One region of the Actinomadura graeca genome, then DNA from elsewhere that is predicted to be linked to it. Evidence: riboswitches for the same ligand, from Rfam matches in the RefSeq annotation. Region 1 holds a riboswitch; the other holds the start of a gene.
The links. Region 1 has a riboswitch for ZMP and ZTP ahead of AGRA3207_RS15550 (bifunctional methylenetetrahydrofolate dehydrogenase/methenyltetrahydrofolate cyclohydrolase). Riboswitches for the same ligand answer to the same signal wherever they lie in the genome.
Positions count from the first base shown of each region.

Region 2: another riboswitch for ZMP and ZTP. It lies ahead of AGRA3207_RS03205 (serine hydroxymethyltransferase); the one in region 1 lies ahead of AGRA3207_RS15550 (bifunctional methylenetetrahydrofolate dehydrogenase/methenyltetrahydrofolate cyclohydrolase).

Region 1 is NZ_CP059572.1:3,544,133-3,553,634, reverse strand. Features, by position in the region: gene AGRA3207_RS15580 (cell division protein PerM) at 1-1,017, shown strand, start outside; gene AGRA3207_RS15575 (DUF4190 domain-containing protein) at 1,078-1,518, opposite strand; gene purN (phosphoribosylglycinamide formyltransferase) at 1,609-2,277, shown strand; gene purH (bifunctional phosphoribosylaminoimidazolecarboxamide formyltransferase/IMP cyclohydrolase) at 2,361-3,923, shown strand; gene AGRA3207_RS15560 (hypothetical protein) at 4,400-4,579, shown strand; gene AGRA3207_RS15555 (GNAT family N-acetyltransferase) at 4,558-4,947, opposite strand; ZMP/ZTP riboswitch at 4,969-5,055, shown strand; gene AGRA3207_RS15550 (bifunctional methylenetetrahydrofolate dehydrogenase/methenyltetrahydrofolate cyclohydrolase) at 5,100-5,960, shown strand; gene AGRA3207_RS15545 (FHA domain-containing protein) at 6,083-6,817, opposite strand; gene AGRA3207_RS15540 (DUF3017 domain-containing protein) at 7,107-7,535, shown strand; gene AGRA3207_RS15535 (NADP-dependent isocitrate dehydrogenase) at 7,663-8,880, shown strand; gene AGRA3207_RS15530 (malate dehydrogenase) at 9,118-9,502, shown strand, end outside.
Region 2 is NZ_CP059572.1:643,639-653,140, forward strand. Features, by position in the region: gene AGRA3207_RS03165 (carotenoid oxygenase family protein) at 1-228, shown strand, start outside; gene bioB (biotin synthase BioB) at 322-1,446, opposite strand; gene AGRA3207_RS03175 (amidohydrolase family protein) at 1,572-2,681, opposite strand; gene AGRA3207_RS03180 (MarR family winged helix-turn-helix transcriptional regulator) at 2,776-3,276, shown strand; gene AGRA3207_RS03185 (hypothetical protein) at 3,352-4,449, opposite strand; gene AGRA3207_RS03190 (GNAT family N-acetyltransferase) at 4,485-5,063, opposite strand; gene AGRA3207_RS03195 (carboxymuconolactone decarboxylase family protein) at 5,056-5,769, opposite strand; gene AGRA3207_RS03200 (class I SAM-dependent methyltransferase) at 5,888-6,673, shown strand; gene AGRA3207_RS03205 (serine hydroxymethyltransferase) at 6,674-7,945, opposite strand; ZMP/ZTP riboswitch at 8,001-8,088, opposite strand; gene AGRA3207_RS03210 (RNA polymerase-binding protein RbpA) at 8,210-8,536, opposite strand; gene secG (preprotein translocase subunit SecG) at 8,666-8,908, opposite strand; gene tpiA (triose-phosphate isomerase) at 9,078-9,502, opposite strand, start outside.

The DNA of each region.
Region 1 (9,502 bases):
GTCGGCCCCGGGTTCTCGGTCGGCGGGGGCACGAGCGTGTCGGCGACCGGTGTGTTCTTGGACACCGTCCCGGCGTTCCCGCCGCTGGCGGCCCTGCCCGAGCCGGGCCCCGCCCCGGCGATCTCGCTGCTGGCCCTGGCCGCGCCGTTCGTCGCCGGAGGCGTGGGCGGCTACCTGACGATCCGGTCACTGCCGAGCCCGGCCTACGAGGGCGCGCCGCTGTGGGGATTCGTGTCCGGGGCGCTGACGGGCGGCGTGGTGGCGCTGCTGGCCGCGCTGGCGGGCGGCCCGCTCGGCGGCGGCCGCATGACGACCGTGGGCCCGTCGGCGTGGCAGGTCGGGCTGATGGCGGCCCTGGAGGTCGGCATTTCCGCGGCCATCGCGGCGTGGGTGGCGAACTGGAGGATCCTGCGCCGCCCGGCGGAGGCCGAGATCCGTCCCGCGAAGGGCCGCGGGGCGGGGGGCAAGAAGAAGGCCAAGAGCAAGGGCCGGGGCGAGGAGCAGAGCACGGGCCACGAGCAGGGCCGGTCCGGGGGCAGGGCTAAGGACGGGGCCAAGGGCAGGGCGTCTCGTAGAGGTGGGCGCCGGACGCCTGCGGCCTCTCCCTCGGCGTCGGCGGCGATGATGCCGCTGTCCGCGCCCGTCCCGGACGAGACGTCCACGCCCCCCGACGGCGCGCTCCCGCGTCCCGTGCCGAGGCCCTCGCCGTATGCGCCGGACCCTCTGGAGTTCGAGGAGGCCGAGCCCGTCCTGGCGCCCCGGCGCCCCGCCCGCGCGCGGACCCGCGGACCGCTGCCCGACCTCGCCGAGGAGACGCCCGCGCCGCTGCCCCCTGTGCCCCCGCCGAGCGACGGCACGGTCGTCCTGGAAGGCCACATCATGGACGAGCCGGACACTCCGGAGGCGCCGAGGCCCGAAGCCGCCGAGCCCGTCCCGCCGCCTCGCGAGGACCCCGAACGCACCGAGAACCGGGGCGGCGCCATCTACGTCCTCCGGGACGAGCCCAAGGACGACTGACCCTCGACCTCGACAGCAAAGCCTCAGGGCGCTGTGGAGCTTCGGGGCGGAGACAGGGGCTCAGAAGCGGACGCCGACGTCGTCCATCGTGCCGGACGGGAGGTGCAGCTTCTCCTCCATCTTCGGGTAGTAGTGCTCCCGGCACGCCCGCTGGTCGGCGTTGGTGTTGGAGCCGCTGACGCACTTCTGGTAGCCGTTCAGCTCGGGCGCCAGGTACGCCGTCCCGGCGATGGCGAACAGGGAGATCGTCAGGCCGATCGCGCCCAGCACGATCCCCGCGGTGGCGCCCGGCGCGACGCCCCGCGTCCGCTTGGCCTGCCGCTGCGCCTTGATCCCGACCACCAGCGACGCGATGCCCAGCACGAAGCCCAGGGGGTAGAAGAAGAACGCGGTAAGCAGGGCCAGGCCGCCGAGCCACAGGGCCCGCATGCCGGTCCGCTCGACGGGGGGCCGGCCCAGCGGGGCGGCCCCGCCACCGCCCTGCCCCTGCGGCTCACTCACGTTCGGTCCTCCCACCTGCGGATCATTGGGCGCCGAGCAGGGCCGATAGGCTCGTGTCGACCCGAACAGCCCCACGTCCACCAGGGAGTCATGGTGTCCGCCCGGCTCGTCGTCCTCGTCTCCGGCGCGGGGACCAACCTACAAGCGCTGCTCGACGCGTGCGCGGACCCAGCCTACGGGGCCCAGGTGGTGGCCGTGGGCGCGGACCGTCCCGGGACCGGGGGCGTCGAGCGCGCCGAACGCGCCGGGCTCCCCACCTTCACCCTCCGCATCGCCGACCACCCCTCCCGCGACGACTGGGACGCCGCGCTCACCGACGCCGTGGCCGAACATGGACCCGACCTCGTCGTCTCCGCTGGCTTCATGAAGATCCTCGGGCCGCGCTTCCTCGCCCGGTTCGGCGGACGGACGGTCAACACCCACCCGGCGCTGCTGCCGTCCTTCCCCGGCGCCCACGCCGTACGGGACGCCCTGGCGTACGGGGTGAAGGTGACGGGCTGTACCGTGCACTTCGTCGACGAAGGCGTGGACACCGGACCCGTCATCGCCCAGGAGACCGTCCAGGTGGGCTGGCATGACGACGAGGACTCCCTGCACGAGCGCATCAAGCAGGTGGAGCGCCGTCTCCTGGTCGACGTCGTCGGGCGGCTGGCCCGCGACGGCTGGACGGCACGGGGAAGGCGGGTCTCAATGAAGTGCAGGACCTGCGGCGAGACGTCCGGCGGCGATTCGTCCGGCGGTTCGGCCCACACAGAGTGAGCCCGTACAGAGTGAGCCCGTACAGAGTGAGCCCACACAGAAGCAGCCCACAGAGGGTCAGCCCACAGAGGGGAGCTCGGCCGGTGAGTCGGGTGGCGATTAGGCGCGCGCTGATCAGCGTGTACGACAAGACCGGGCTGGAGGACCTGGCCCGTGGCCTGCACGAGGCCGGGGTGGAGATCGTCTCCACGGGCTCCACGGCGGGGCGGATCGCCGCCGCAGGGGTACCGGTCATGAAGGTGGAGAAGCTCACCGGGTTCCCCGAGTGCCTGGACGGCCGCGTCAAGACCCTGCACCCCAAGGTGCACGCGGGCCTGCTCGCCGACCGGCGCAAGGACGACCACCTCCAGCAGCTCGACGACCTGGACGTGGAGCCGTTCGACCTCGCCGTGGTCAACCTCTACCCGTTCGCCGAGACCGTCGACTCCGGCGCGACGCCCGACGAGTGCGTCGAGCAGATCGACATCGGCGGCCCGACGATGGTCCGCGCCGCCGCGAAGAACCACGCGTCCGTCGCGGTCGTCGTCGACCCCGCCGCCTACGGGACCGTCCTGGACGCCGTCCGGTCGGGTGGTTTCACGCTGGAGGAACGGCGGCGCCTGGCGGCCCTGGCGTTCTCCCACACCGCGTCCTACGACGTGGCCGTCGCGTCGTGGTTCGCCGGTTCCTACGCGCCGGACGAGACCGCCGCCGACGCCGGCTGGCCCGACTTCCTCGGCGCCACCTGGCAGCGCGCGAACGTCCTGCGGTACGGGGAGAACCCGCACCAGCGCGCCGCGCTGTTCACCGACGGCAGCGGCGGCGGCCTCGCCGGAGCGGAACAGCTCCACGGCAAGGAGATGTCCTACAACAACTACGTCGACGCCGACGCCGCCCGCCGCGCCGCCCACGACTTCGACGCCCCCGCCGTCGCGATCATCAAGCACGCCAACCCGTGCGGCATCGCGATCGGCGCCGACCTCGCCGAAGCCCACCGCAAGGCCCACGCCTGCGACCCCCTGTCGGCCTTCGGCGGCGTCATCGCCGTGAACGGGACCGTCACCGCCGAACTGGCCGCCCAGGTCGCCGAGATCTTCACCGAGGTCCTCGTCGCCCCCGCCTTCGACGACGACGCCCTGGAGATCCTCACCCGCAAGAAGAACATCCGCCTGCTGCGCTGCCCGCGGACCCCCGCCAACGCCACCGAGTACCGGCGGATCGACGGCGGCGTCCTGCTCCAGACCGTCGACCGCGTCGACGCCCCCGGCGACGACCCGTCCGGCTGGGAACTGAAGGTCGGCGCCCCCGCCGACGAGGCCACCCTCCGCGACCTGGCGTTCGCGTGGCGGGCCGTCCGCGCCGTGAAGTCCAACGCGATCCTCCTCGCCGCCGACGGCGCCACCGTCGGCGTCGGCATGGGCCAGGTCAACCGCGTCGACTCCGCCAAACTCGCCGTCACCCGCGCCGGAACCGAACGCGCCGCGTCCGCCGTCGGTGCCTCCGACGCCTTCTTCCCCTTCCCCGACGGCCTGGAGGTCCTGACCGCCGCCGGCGTCCGCGCGATCGTCGAACCCGGCGGCTCCGTCAACGACGACAAGGTCATCGAAGCCGCCGAAAAGACCGGGACCACCCTCTACTTCACGGGCACCCGGCACTTTTTTCATTGAGTTTCCTTGGCGTCGGGCCTGGCGGCCCTCCTTCGGCGGAAACTCGGGCGATCGCTGCATCGCTTCGACTCGCCCTGGAGGGCTCGCTGCGCGATCAGGTTCTCGCTTCGCTCGCACCTGCCTTCGGACGCGATCGCAACCTTCGGGTTGTTGGGGGTTGGGGTTCCTGCTTGCTGGGGTTGAGGTCGGTTCTCGGGTGTCGCTTGGCTCGCCTGGCGGCTCGCTCGCTCATGTAGGTCGCAGGGCTTGCCGCTGGGCGTCGCCTTCGGTTGTGGGTGGTGAGCGCAATCTCCTCGGCGTCGCCTTGGGCCGGGGTTGGAATAGGCACAGCCGCTCGGCGGCGTCCTTGGGACGGGGGTGGGATGGCCTCAGCCGGTCGGCGGCGTCTTGGGCGGGGGTGAATTAGACTTCCCCTGGTCGCGTACCCCCTGCTTACCCCTCTCTTGACCTGCGCGGCCTGTGCCGTTGGAGGCCGTATGGACCTGGTGCTGACCTTCCTTGTGGGCTCGATCGCCCGGACGGACGCCCTGCTGCTGGAGTCCCGGCAGGTGATCGGGCTGGCCGCCGCGGCGCTGCTGGCCATGCTCGCGGCCCATGTCGGATGGCATGGCACCGACCGGCTCATCACGTGGCGTCAGCGGCCGGACGAGGACTGATCCTCGCCGTCGGTCATCGCGTGGGTGGCGGTGTCGCGGATCGAGCCGTCCGCGTGAATCCGGTGGTGGACGCCCTCGTACGACGCGCCGAGCCGCTCCAGTGCCGTCCGGGATCGCTCGTTGCGGACGCGGGTGTGCCAGGCGACGCGGATTGCGCCGAGGTCGCCGAACGCGCGTCCCAGCAGGCCGCGGTGGGACGGTGAGATCTCGTCTCCCCCGGCGACCTCGCCCGTGGCGGCGTCGATCCGCGCCCTCGGCAGCGGACGCCCCGTTCGCGGACGGCGAGCGCGGCGTCGATGTCCGCCCGCATGTCCTCCACCGTCGCCGATGGCGGGTGCCCGGCAGGGCCGCTTAACGGTTATTTTCACCGGGCACTCGGCGGTTACCATGGCGTTCTAAGCGACTGGCGCGGTCAAGGTGGATCACCACCGGGGAGCGAACGTACAGTCCGGACACCGCGCGCCTGGGTGGACGGGCCCCGAGCCGGGCCCGGTTCCCGGCGATCAGCGCGGAGGAACGCATGACGGCACAGATTCTGGACGGCAAGACCACCGCCGCCGAGATCCGCTCGAACCTGAAGGGTCGCGTGCAGGCGCTGCGCGACCGCGGCGTGTCCGTGGGGCTCGGGACGGTCCTCGTCGGCGACGACCCCGGCAGCCACTCCTACGTCAACATGAAGCACCGCGACTGCGCCGAGGTCGGTATCGAGAGCATCCGCCGTGACCTGCCCGCCACCGCCACGCAGGACGAGGTGGAGCGCGCCGTCGCGGAGCTGAACGCCGACCCGGCCTGCACCGGGTACATCGTCCAGCTGCCGCTTCCCAGGGGGCTGGACGAGCAGCGGGTGCTGGAGCGCATCGACCCCGCCAAGGACGCGGACGGCCTGCACCCCATGAGCCTCGGGCGGCTCGTGCTGATGCAGCCCGGGCCGCTGCCGTGCACGCCGAAGGGCATCATCGAGCTGCTGCGCCGCTTCGACGTCCCGATCCGGGGCGCGGAGGTCACCGTGGTCGGGCGCGGCATCACGGTGGGGCGCTCGCTCGGGCTGCTGCTGACCCGCCGCACCGAGAACGCGACCGTGACGCTCTGCCACACCGCGACCCGTGACCTCGCGGCCCACACCCGGAAGGCCGACATCGTGGTGGCGGCCGCGGGCGTGCCCGGGCTGATCACCGCGGACATGGTCAAGCCGGGCGCCGTGGTCCTGGACGTGGGCGTGTCCCGGGTGGACGGCAAGCTCGCCGGGGACGTGGCCGCCGACGTCCGTGACGTCGCCGGATGGGTGGCCCCGAATCCGGGGGGCGTGGGCCCGATGACCCGCGCGATGCTTCTGGCGAACGTGGTGGAGGCGGCGGAGGACTCGCTCAAGAACGCCGGCTGATCCGCCGGATGCGGCGGCGGCCCTCCCGGGCCGCCGCTGCACCCTGCGGCGGCCCGGAACGGTGTTTCCCGCTCAGCGGTCACCCCGGCTTGCGCTGCCCAGAGGGTGACCGCAGGCCCACATCAGCTGGCCCGGCGTCCCGCGGCGCTGTGCGCCGGACGGCCGGGACCGGTGACATGCCCCGGGGCGTGCCCCGGGGTGCCCGGTCTGCGCGGTTCGGCTCCCCGGACCCCGGTGGTCCGCCCGTCCATCGGGCGGCCCTGCTGGGGCACGTGCACCGGCGGCAGCGGACGGACGAGGCCCATGGCGATGACCTCGTTCGCGAGCCGCGTGCGGCGGTTGGCGCCCTCCGGGATGCGGAATTTCTGGTACAGACGCAGCAGGTGCTGCTTGACGGCGGCCTCGGTGACGACCAGTTCGCCCGCGATGTCACGGGCGGTGGCCGGTGCCACGAACGCCTCGTCCGAGAGGGCGGGGCGGCAGAGCGCGGTCAGCACGTCGACCTCACGGCGGGTGAGCTCGGGTGCGACGGCCCGCCGCAGCTCGACGTCCGGATCCACCTCCTCCCGGGGGATGCCCCCCATCCGGCAGCGCGCCGTGCCGAAGCTCACGACGTCTCCGTCCTCCAGGACACGGCGGGCGATCGGCCTGCCGTTGACTCGGGTTCCGTTACGGGACAGGCCCATGTCGACGACGTACACATACGGGCCGCGTCGAACGATCTCGGCGTGCAAACGCGACACGCTCGGATCATCGAGGCGGATGTCGACTCCTCTCCCTCTCCCGACCGTCGTAACGTCGGGGCGCAGCGGCACCACCAGCCCGCTGTCCTCGATCCGCATGAACGGCCCCTCCACGGCAGTCCTCCCAGCTAGTTAGCGACCCCTGTCCGACGGGTTACCCGGGCCGGTCACCGTCACACCCTCCTACTGGCGAGTAGGACCGATGGCGCAAGGCATCCGGGCCCCCGGGCGCCTCCTGTGTCCCATCCGTTTCCCTCGCCTGGCACCGACCCCGGCCGCGCCCGGAATCCCGGACGGACGGCGCCTCGTCCGGAAGCGCGCGGATGATGTCGTGCCGCGACCCGAATGGCACTACCGTGAAGTGCCACCGGCCGTCCAAGCCGGTTTCCGATTCGGAGGGGCCATGAGCACCGAGGTGCACCGGCGGAGGCGCCGCGCGCCGCGCCGCAGGGGCGCCGCGCCGCACTGGCTCGGCCGGCTGCCATATCTGCTCGTCCTCAGCGGCGTCGGCGCCGGGCTCGCGCTGTGCGCGCTCGACTACTGGCGCAAGGGATCCGGCCTGATGGCGGCGGCGCTGCTCCTCGGGGCGCTCGCGCGGCTGCTGCTGCCGGAGTCGCAGCTCGGCCTGCTTGCGGTGCGCAGCCGGTCCGTCGACTGCTGGACGCTCGTGATCCTCGGTGAGATGGTGGCGTTCGTCGCGCTGAGCATCCCTCCGATGAACAAGACCGGACTCGTCCTCGCCGGGGCGTTCGGCGTGCTGATCGCGCTCGCGATGGCGGCGCGCGGCCTGCGGCTGCTGATGTCCGGCCGCCGGGACGGCCCGTCCGGCTGACGGGCGTCCGCCCTGCCGGGAACGCTCCGGCCCAGGCCAGGTCCGATGCCCGCCATGGCCTCGGCTAGCCTTGCCAGTTGAGCCTTACAAGGACTGCTGGCCGGTGTAGGAAAGGGACAGCAACGGCATGCCCAAGATCAAAGTAGCGGCCCCCGTCGTCGAGCTCGACGGCGACGAAATGACGCGGATCATCTGGAAATTCATCAAGGACCAGTTGATCCTGCCTTACCTGGACGTCGATCTGAAGTACTACGACCTGGGGATCGAGCACCGTGACGCCACGGACGACCAGGTCACGGTGGACGCCGCCCACGCCATCAAGGAGCACGGCGTCGGTGTGAAGTGCGCCACCATCACCCCCGACGAGGCGCGCGTCGAGGAGTTCGGCCTGAAGAAGATGTGGCGCTCCCCCAACGGGACGATCCGCAACATCCTCGGCGGCGTGATCTTCCGTGAGCCGATCGTGGCCTCCAACATCCCCCGCCTGGTGCCGGGCTGGACGAAGCCGATCATCATCGGCCGTCACGCCCACGGCGACCAGTACAAGGCCACCGACTTCGTCGTTCCGGGCCCGGGCAAGGTGACGATCACCTACACGCCGCAGGACGGGTCGGAGCCGATGGAGTTCGAGATCGCGGACTTCCCCGGTGGCGGCGTCGCCATGGGCATGTACAACTACGACGACTCGATCCGCGACTTCGCGCGCACGAGCATGCGGTACGCGCTGAACCGCGAGATGCCCCTGTACATGTCGACGAAGAACACGATCCTCAAGGCCTACGACGGCCGCTTCAAGGACCTCTTCCAGGAGATCTACGAGTCGGAGTTCAAGGCCGAGTTCGAGGCCAAGGGCCTCACCTACGAGCACCGGCTCATCGACGACATGGTCGCCGCCGCGCTCAAGTGGGAGGGCGGCTTCGTCTGGGCTGCGAAGAACTACGACGGCGACGTCCAGTCCGACACCCTCGCGCAGGGCTTCGGCTCCCTCGGGCTGATGACGTCGGTCCTCATGACCCCCGACGGCAAGACCGTCGAGGCCGAGGCCGCGCACGGCACGGTGACCCGGCACTACCGCCAGCACCAGCAGGGCAAGCCGACGTCGACCAACCCGATCGCGTCGATCTTCGCGTGGACCCGGGGGCTTGAGCACCGCGGCAAGCTCGACGGCAACGCGCAGCTCATCGGCTTCGCGAAGGCGCTCGAAGAGGTCTGCGTCCAGACCGTCGAGGCCGGTCAGATGACCAAGGACCTGGCGCTGCTCGTCGGCGCCGACACCCCCTGGCTGACCACGCAGGAGTTCCTGGAGGCCCTCGACACCAACCTCCAGAAGAAGGTCAACGGCTGATCCCGTCCCCTCGAAGGGCCGTCCCGGAGGGTTCCGGGACGGCCTTCCGTGTTCGCGGGAGGGCGGCGGCCATGCCGGTCCGGGTACCTGGGGGAAGGCGGGCGGTGCGCGCGCGATAACCTGACCCCGGTATATCTCGACGGCGAGAGATTCGGCGCGGCGGCGCGGCTCTCGGGTGGTCGGGTTCGAAGGATGGCCGCCTGAGCCCCGTCAGGTCAGCAGCAGGAGAAGAAGGTAATGACGCGCACTCCAGTCACCGTCACCGTCACCGGCGCCGCGGGCCAGATCGGCTACGCGCTGCTGTTCCGCATAGCGTCCGGCCAGCTGCTCGGCGCGGACGTACCCGTGCGCCTGCGGCTGCTGGAGATCCCCCAGGCGGTGAAGGCCGCGGAGGGCACCGCCATGGAGCTGGACGACTGCGCGTTCCCGCTGGTGTCCGGCATCGACATCCTCGACGACGCCGTGAAGGCGTTCGAGGGCGCGAACGTGGCGCTGCTGGTCGGTGCCCGCCCCCGCACGAAGGGGATGGAGCGCGGCGACCTGCTGGAGGCCAACGGCGGGATCTTCAAGCCGCAGGGCGAGGCGATCAACGCGGGCGCCGCGGACGACATCAAGGTGCTGG
Region 2 (9,502 bases), 2.9 Mb from region 1:
ACGATGATCGGCGAGGCGGTCTTCGTCCCCGCCGGGGGCCCCCGCGACGAGGACGGCGGCTGGCTCGTCGCCATCGCCACCACCCGCGACGGCACCGCGTCGCGGCTCCTCGTCCTGGACGCCGCGGACCTGCCCGCCGGGCCGGTCGCCGCCGTCGACCTGCCGCGCGGCGTCCCGACGGGCTTCCACGGCTCCTGGATCCCCGCGCCTGAGGAAGGGCGCACCTGAACCCGGTGTTCACCCGGGCCGCAGCCCGCGCACCCGAGGCCCTCACGCTGCCCGCCTTCACCTCCGCGGCGCGCCCCCCGTGGCGCGCTCCGCCTAGGCGTTCGGGGGCAGGTCCGTCCCGGCGCCGCGACGGCGGACCGCGACCAGGCCGGCGTGGGAGACCGGCGGCTCCCCCTCGGGGACGGGCACGGCCCCGTCCCCGCCGCCGGGCGCCGGGCCGGGACCGGGCATGGTGGGGACGTCCGCGGCCTCCACCTCGAAGCCCGCGTCGGCGATCATGTCGAGGTCGGCCTTGCCCGCCTGCCCCTCGCTGGTCAGGTAGTCGCCGAGGAAGATGGAGTTGACGACGTGCAGGGCGAGCGGCTGCAGGCTGCGCAGATGGATCTCGCGGCCGCCGGCGAGCCGCACCTCGACGTCCGGGCAGACGAACCGGACCATCGCCAGGATGCGCAGGCACCGCTGCGGCGTCAGCCGCCACTGCCCGGCGAGCGGGGTGCCCTCGAACGGGATCAGGAAGTTGACCGGGACCGAGTCGACGCCCAGCCCGCGGAGCGCGAACGCGACGTCCACCAGGTCCTCGTCGGACTCCCCCATGCCCGCGATCAGCCCCGAGCACGCCGACAGGCCCGCGTCCCGCGACCGGCGGACGGTGTCGGCCCGGTCGTCGAACCCGTGCGTGGTGCAGATGCCGCCGTACCGCTCCTCGGAGGTGTTCAGGTTGTGGTTGTAGGCGTGGGCGCCCGCGTCGCGCAGCCGCTCGCCCTGGCCGTCGCGCAGCAGGCCCAGGCACGCGCAGATCTCGACGTCGGGCCGCCGGTCCTTGATGGCGGCGATCGTGTCGGCGACGCGGTCCACGTCCCGGTCGGTGGGGCCCCGGCCGCTGGCGACCAGGCACACCCGCTTGGCGCCCGCCGACACCCCGGCCACGGCGGCGTCCGCGGCCTCCTCGGGCTTCAGCCACGTGTAGGTCAGCACCTCGGCCTTCGAGCCGAGCCGCTGCGAGCAGTAGGAGCAGTCCTCCGGGCACAGCCCGGACTTCAAATTCACCAGGTAGTTCAGCTTGACGCGCCGCCCGAACCAGTGCCGCCGCACGCGTCCCGCCGCCGCCACGACGTCGAGCAGGTCGTCGTCGGAGGTCGCCAGCAGGGCCAGCGCCTCCTCCCGCGTCGGCGGCTCGCGCCGCAGTCCCTTGCCGGCCAGCGTCTCCAGAAGGCTCATGGTGGACCATCCTCGCCGGGCCGTCCCGCCGGGCCAAGGCGCGAGGCCGACAAACCCCGCGATCACGGTTTGTGCGCCGCGGCGGGGGCGCCCGGCCACGGCGAGGACGGGCCCGGGTCCCCGCGTCAGCGCCTCAGCCGCCTCGCCAGGGTCGGAAGCAGGCGCAGGGCGTTCTCGCGGGCGACGTCGGCCTGGGCCCCGGGATCGAGGAGGGGGTCGCGGTCGAGCGACCTGGTCATCCGGCCCACCTCGTCCTCCGCGAACTGCGGCCAGTCCGTGCCGTACAGCAGGTGGCGGTGCCCGGCGGCGGCGAGGAGGCTCGGCGTCGCGTACGGGGTCGGCGGCATCGCCGTGTCGTAGTAGAAGCGCCGCATGGCGCGCCGGAACGCGTCGTCGCTCCAGCGCATGCCGTTCCGTGAGGCCGCCTCGACGCGCCCGCCGATGTAGGGGAGGAACCCACCGGCGTGGGGCAGGATCACCGAGACCCTCTTGTGGCGGTCGAGGGTCCCGGCCGAGATGAGGCTGAGCGCGGTCCGCGTGGTGTCGAGCATGAAGTCCGCGACCCACGGCTCGATCCCGGGCAGCGGCTTCGCGCCCGCGAGCTCGGACGGGTGGGTGAACACCACGGCGGCCCGCCGGTCCAGCTCGGCGAACAGCGGCTCGAACCTCGGGTCGCCCAGGTAGGTCCCGTCGGAGTTGGCCATCATCAGGACGCCGTCGGCGCCCAGCTCGTCCAGCGCGTAGGCCGCCTCCTGGAGCGCCACGTCCACGTGCAGCAGCGGCAGGTAGGCGAAGAAGCCGAACCGGGTGGGGTGGTCCCTGACCAGGTCGGCCATCGACTCGTTGAACACCCGGGCGCCCTCGATCGCGAGCCCGCGGTCCCAGAACCCCGTGGAGGGCGCGGGCGCCGAGCCGACGCCCACCGCGGTGTCGTTGGCATCCATCTGGTCCAGCGTCCGCTCAAGATCCCAGTCGGCCCAGGGCGGAGTGTGGCCCGGGACCAGCAGCCCGTGCTCGACGGCCCAGTCGCGCATCTTGCGCGGGAGCACGTGGTGGTGGACGTCGATCCGGCCGCCGCGCGGCCCGTTCCCGGCGGCGGCCGTCTTGGCGGCGCCGAGCCCGGCGGCGCCCGCCATGCCGACCGCGGCGCCCAGCGCGGCCGTCCGCATCAGGCCACGCCTGCTCGGCCCGGACGTCCCCGCACCGGACGGCCGGTCCCTTCCTTCGGAGTGCATCGGTTCTCCCAGCGTTCTCGTCGACGCCGCCCGATAGGGAGTATACGAGAATGTCTCGGCCGAGACTATATTGACCGCGCCTAAACTCGGGGACGTGGACACCGACACTTCCGGGCGCACGCCGACGGCCCTCGGCGACCCGCAGGCCGACGGCCCCGCCCTCGGCCTCCTGCTCGCCACCGCGCACGACGCCGCCCGGGCGGCGCTGAACGCCGAGCTCCGGCCCCTCGGGATCGAGACGCGGCACTACGGCGTGCTCGCCACGCTCGACCGGCAGGGCCCCACCAGCCAGCGGCGGCTCGGCGCCCTGCTCGGCCTCGACAAGTCCGCCGTCGTCCGGATCATGGACGAGCTGGAGCGGCTGGGCCTCGCCGTCCGCAACCGCGCCTCCCACGACCGCCGCGCCTACGCGATCCGGCTCACGGCCGAGGGACGGCGGCTCGCGCGCGCGTCGGCGGAGGCGGCCGCCGTGGTGGGCGAGCGGCTGTTCGGCTGGCTCGCCCCCGGCGACCGGGAGCGGCTCGTCTCGCTGCTCACCGGCATCGTGGACCGCGCGGGCGGCACTTCGGCGGGCGGCGAAGCGAATCGTCCCTAGGGTCGGCCGACCACGGGCCAGAACCTCATCGCAGGGTGACGTGCGGCCGTGCGGACGCGGCGGTGCGGTCCGTGGTCAGGCGCGGCGGGCGGCCACGGCCTTGCGGTGCGCGTCGACGGCGTCCTGGAGGAAACGCGACGACTCCGCCAGCATCCCGCGCTCGCGCTCCTTGGCCAGCGCGGCGAGGCGGTGCAGCGGGACGACCGTCTGCGTGAAGCCCTGCGGCGTGTTCGAGCGGATCATCGGGATGCGGTCGTAGGCGTCGGACAGGCCGAGGTCCTGGTAGCCCCAGCGGCTCGGGACCTCCCGCAGCATCGACTCCCCGAGGTAGCGGACGGCGCCGGACACGAACGGGTCGCCGCCGGAGGCGATGACGGAGTCCCAGCCGGACAGGCGCTCCAGGACGATCGGCTCCAGCTCGTCCAGGGAGGCGGGCGAGAAGTCGAAGGGGAAGCCCTCCGGGAGGTACTCCGACCGCCACCGCGCGAGCTCGGCGTCCATGCCGGAGGTCCAGCCGTCGAGGAAGTCGCGGGCGGAACCCGTCATGCGGCCGCGGTCGCTCTGCATGTACCAGTCGAGCGTGCCCGGCTCGGCGTCGGGCGGCCCGGCGCTCGGCGGCTTCACCCGGTCGAGGCCCTCCAGGTCGAGGCCGAAGTCGTCGTGCAGCGCCCGCGCCTGCTCCGGCGTCGCCAGGACGTACACGTCGTCCTCGTCCTGCTCCTCCCCCGGCAGGGCGTAGAACATCCGCGGGTCGCCGCCGCGGGGTTCCAGATCGTCGATGCACTCCATCACGGTGAGCAGGTCGAGCCGGTCCCCGGCCTCGTGCTCGACGGCCCACCACACCGGCTCGCCGTCGCGCAGGAAGTGCAGGCTCTCCTCGCCGTCCTCGTCCTCGACCAGCTCGACGCCGGAGACCGGCACGGCGCCGCACTCCGCCGCGCTCTCCAGGACCTCCCGGTAGCCCTCCTCCAGGTTCCCGACGTCGCCGGCGGGGACCCACACGAGCAGGCCGCACTCGTCGAGGACGTCCAGGACGTCGGCCTCCTCGGGCTCGTCGTCGGGGTCGGGGGGCGGCTCGCCGAGGGCCGCCAGCGCCGCCGCTGCCTCGTCCTCGGACGCCATGCCGAGCGCCGCCAGCCGGCCCGCCAGGCTCCGGTACGTCGTGTTGACCATGCCCGGATCATCGCAGGCGCCGCCGACATTCCGCCCTAGGGGACGGCGTCGATGCCGCGCCGGGATCCGAGCCAGTGGGTGCGGTCGGCGGCGACGTAGGAGGCCCCGTCCGGCCCGTCGGGGCCGGCCCGCCACGGCCGCATGCCGAGCTGCTCGGCGACGGCCGCCGACGTGGTGTTGCCGGTGTCGATCTCGGCGGTGATGCGGTGCAGCCCGACCACCTCGAACGCGTACCCGAGCACCGCGCGGGACGCCTCGACGGCCAGGCCCTGGCCCCACCGGTCCGGCTCCAGGCTGTAGAGGATCTCGACGTCCACGGCGCTGTGCACCGGGCCGTCGTGGCGGCGGAGCCCGGCCACCCCGACCAGCGGGCCGCCGCGCGGGTCGGCGCCGCCCCGCGGGCCCGGCCGCAGCCCCCACAGCCCGTAGCCCTCGATCGCGAAGTCGCGCTGGCTGGCCGCGATGATCTCGGTGACCTGGACGGGCGAGATCACCTTGTCGTCGAACAGGTGGCGCCGGACGAGCGGGCCCGTCCAGTGCGCCAGCAGGGCGCGATGGTCGCCCATGCTCACCGGGTGCAGCGCGAGCCGCCCGGTCCGCAGCACCTCACTCATGGTCCTCCTCCGGTGGCCAGTCCGGCGCGGGCTCGCCGTCGGGCACGCCCACCCGGAACACGCGGAGCTGCAGCGCCAGCGTCGAGTAATACCCGACGAGCGTGACCAGCTCGACGACGGCCGACCTGCCGAGCGTCGCGACCGCCTCGGTGAACACCGCGTCGCCGAGGTCACGGTCGGCCACCAGCTGCCGCACCGCCTCGTACACCACCCGCTCGCGGACGTCGGCGAACATCGGCGCGCGGCCCTCGCGCAGCGCGCGCAGCTCGTCCTCCTCCAGGCCGGCGCCGCGGCCGACCCGCTCGTGCGCGTACCACTCGAAGTCCGAGCGCAGGTACGCGGCGACGACCAGCGTCGCGATCTCCCGTTCCCGCCCGGTGAACGAGGTGCGGAACCGCAGCGCCGCCCCGAGGTCCTGGAGCGGCAGGCCGACGGCGGGGCTGTAGAGCATCGCGTTGAAGGGGCCGAGAAGGCGCCCCGCGTCGTCGACGGAACGGAACGGCGGGTGCGGCGGGGCGTCGTCGGGCCCGGAGGCCCGGGCCGCGTCGGCACGGGGACCGCCGGTCACCGCCTCGTAGACGGCGCGCTGCTCGTCGCCCAGCGAACCGGGGAACAGCAGGGGGAGACGGATCGCGAATGGTTCGCGTTTCCGTCGGACTCCGGCGTGTCGGTCATTGACATGTTCACCGTTCGCGGGGTCGATCACTTACCGCACGCTAGGCCGTCGGAGCGGCCGCCTCAACCCCCGTCCGGAATGTGAAACCCCGTGCGCACGATGACGTAGCGGTGGCGTGACACCCGGGCGGCGCTGGGAGGATGTCCCGGTGACCGGCATCTATGACGATCCCTGGGCGTACGAGCTGGCGTGCTCGTTCCGCGACGTGCCCGCCGAGGCCGGCGTCCTGCTCGGCTGGTGCGCCGAGCACCGTCCCGAGGGCGCGGGCCCCGCCCGGACGGTGCTGGAACTGGCCGCCGGGCCGGCCGAGCACGCCCGCGAGCTCGCCCGCCGCGGCCTCGCCGCGACCGCCCTCGACCTGAACCCGGCGATGTGCGCCTACGCCGCCGCCGAGGCCGCGCGCGCCGGTGTCGCACTGGAGGTCGTCCAGGACGACATGACCCTGTTCGACCTGGGGCGCCGCTTCGACCTCGTGGTGACCATGCTCGACTCCACGTCCCACCTGATGACCCTGGACGCGTTCGTCGCGCACCTGCGGCGGGTCGCTGCGCACCTGTCCCCCGGCGGGCTCTACGTCGTGGAGATGTCGCACCCGCGCGACCGGCTCGGCGACGACCCGAGCGTGAGCACCGGCTGGACGGTCGAGCGCGGCGGCGTCCGGGCGACCGTCCGGTGGGGCGAGCCCGCCGACCGGCTCGACCCGGTCACCCAGATCGCCGACGACCACGTCACGGTCGCGATCGACGACGGCAGGGTGATCCACGACGTCGTCCCCTACCGATTCTGGACGGCCACCGAGCTGGACGCGGCGATCCGCCTCGCCGGCGGGCTCGCCGTCGCGGGCCGGTACGGCGACTTCGGGGCCGGGGCGGACGCCGTGCCGCTCACCGACCCCGACGCGTGGCGCATGATCACCGTCCTGCGCCCCGGCTGATCAGGGCGCGGGCGCCCAGCCGGGGATCGGGTAGGCCGCGAGCATCTCGCGGACCTCCCCGGCGACCCGCTCCACGACCGTGTCGTCCTGCTTGGCGGTGGCCAGGACGACCTCGTCGATCCACGCGGCGACGCGCGGCATGTGCTCCTCGGCCAGCCCGCGGGTGGTGATCGCGGCGGTGCCGAGCCTCAGCCCGGACGGGTCGAACGGCTTGCGCGGGTCGAACGGGACGGCGTTGTAGTTCAGCTCGATCCCGGCCCGGTCGAGGGCCTGCGCGGCGGGCTTGCCCGCGACGCCCTTGTTCGTGAGGTCGATGAGGATGAGGTGGTTGTCGGTGCCGCCGGAGACCAGGTCGTAGCCGCGGTCCAGCAGCTCCGCCGCCAGGGCCGCGGCGTTGGCGACGATCTGCCGCGCGTAGCCCGCGAACTCCGGCCGGGCGGCCTCCTTCAGCGCGACCGCGATGGCGGCGGTGGTGTGGTCGTGCGGGCCGCCCTGCAGGCCGGGGAAGACCGCCTTGTCGATCGCCTTGGCGTGCTCCGTCGTCGACAGGATCATCGCGCCGCGCGGGCCGCGCAGCGTCTTGTGCGTCGTGGTGGTGATCACCTCGGCGTGGCCCACCGGGGAGGGGTGGGCGCCGCCCGCGATCAGGCCGGCGATGTGCGCGACGTCGGCGGCCAGCACCGCCCCGGCCTCCCGGGCGATCTCGGCGAAGGCCGGGAAGTCGATCGTGCGCGGGACGGCGGTGCCGCCGCACCAGATGACCTTCGGCCGCTCCTTGAGCGCGAGGTCGCGGACCTGGTCCATGTCGACCCGCCCGGTGTCGGGACGCACGTCGTACCGCACGGGCCGGAACCACTTGCCGGTGACCGACACCGACCAGCCGTGCGTGAGGTGGCCGCCCATCGGCAGCGACAGCCCCATCACCGGGTCGCCCGGCTCCAGGAACGCCAGGTACACCGCGAGGTTGGCGGGCGAGCCGGAGTACGGCTGGACGTTGGCGTGCTCGGCGCCGAACAGGCCCTTGGCGCGCTCGACCGCCAGCAGCTCGATCGGGTCGATGTTCTGCTGGCCCTCGTAGTAGCGCTTGCCCGCGTAGCCCTCGGAGTACTTGTTGGTCAGGACCGTGCCGGTGGCCTCCAGCACGGCGGGCGAGACGTAGTTCTCCGAGGCGATGAGCCTGATCTTCTCGAACTGCCTGCGGGCCTCCGCCTCGACCAGTCCGGCGATCTCGGGGTCCTGGTCCCTCAGGTGGGGAACGGCCGGGTCGTGCATGACTGCCTCCGCGCTGTTCGCGCCGGGCTCGCCTCGGGCGCCCCGGCATTGGGGACCCGTACACCCAGGCGCGCGGTGTGCGGACTCGGTTTCGCTTCCCGGTGGTTGTCTCCACCTTGACTGCGCCAGTCGCGTTCGCCTCATCATAGCGATCCGGGCCCGCCGGACGCCCGCGTCCGCGCCGGGAGGGACACGGCGCACGGCCCCTGACACGACAAGCGCATGGCCCCCGGCGGGGGCCATGCGCGTGGAGTGCGGAGCCGGTCAGCTGCGGCCCGCGGCCTCCAGGGCCTTCTTCACGGCGGCGCGCTTCTGGCGGAGCTTGGCCAGCGCTTCTTCGAGGATGGCCTCGCCGTCCTCGTCGCTGCGGCGCTCCTTCACATACGCCAGGTGCGTCTTGTAAGGCTCGGTCTTCGGCGGCGCCGGCGGGTTCTCCGAGTCCTGGCCCGCGGGGAACCCGCAGCGGGGGCAGTCCCACGTCTCGGGGACCGCGACGTCGGTCGCGAAGCTGGGACGGGTCTCGTGCCGGTTGGCGCAGTAGAAGGTCACCCAGACGCGGGGGGCGGCGTCGCCGCGCTCCGCCTCTCCCATCGGACCGGCCCCGACACGGCTGCCCCGAATCGCGTTGCCACTACCCACGGACTACTCCTCGCTCATTTTGCCCATGCCGCCCGTGACCTCCGAGGGCGGCGCGGCGCTCGTACATATGGAACAGGGGGCTCAGCCGACGCCCTTGTGCTTGAACAGCAGCCCGAGAACGATGATCGAGGCGAACCAGATGACACCGGTGCCGACGGTCAGCCGGTCGAGGTTGCGCTCCACCACCGACGATCCGCCCAGCGACGACGAGATGCCGCCCCCGAACATGTCGGACAGGCCGCCGCCCTTGCCCTTGTGCATCAGGACGAAGGTCACCATCAGCAGACTCGTGACGATGAGCACGATAGAGGTTGCGATGATCACAGTTCTTCAGCGCCTTCTCTGGCCAGACCCGCGCGGGGCGGGGCTTGTCTGTCGTTCAAGGACGGAGGGTCGAGCCGGGCGGGTTTACCCGTCAGCTACGAAGGGTACGTCGAAGTCTCTCCTGGTACGGCAGGAACTCCCATGTCACGCAGAATTGATCAGTTTGTGATCAGACGGGAAGATCACGGTACCGGCAGATCTTGACGAACTCACCCGGGTCGAGGCTGGCACCACCGACCAAGGCGCCGTCCACATCGGACTGCGCCATGATCCCGGCGATGTTGTTCCCCTTGACCGAGCCGCCGTACAGGATACGCGCCTGGTCGGCCACTCCGCCGTCGTAGAGCTCGGCGATTCGCGTCCGGATGGCGCCACAGACCTCCTGGGCGTCCTTCGGCGTGGCGACCTCGCCCGTCCCGATCGCCCAGACCGGCTCGTAGGCGATCACGGTGCGGCGGACCTGCTCGGCGGTGAGCTTGTCCAGCCCGCCGTCGACCTGGCCGAGCACGTGCGGGACCTGCCCGCCGGCCTTGCGGACGTCGAGCCCCTCCCCCACGCACAGGATCGGGGTGATGTCGGCGGCGAGCGCGGCGC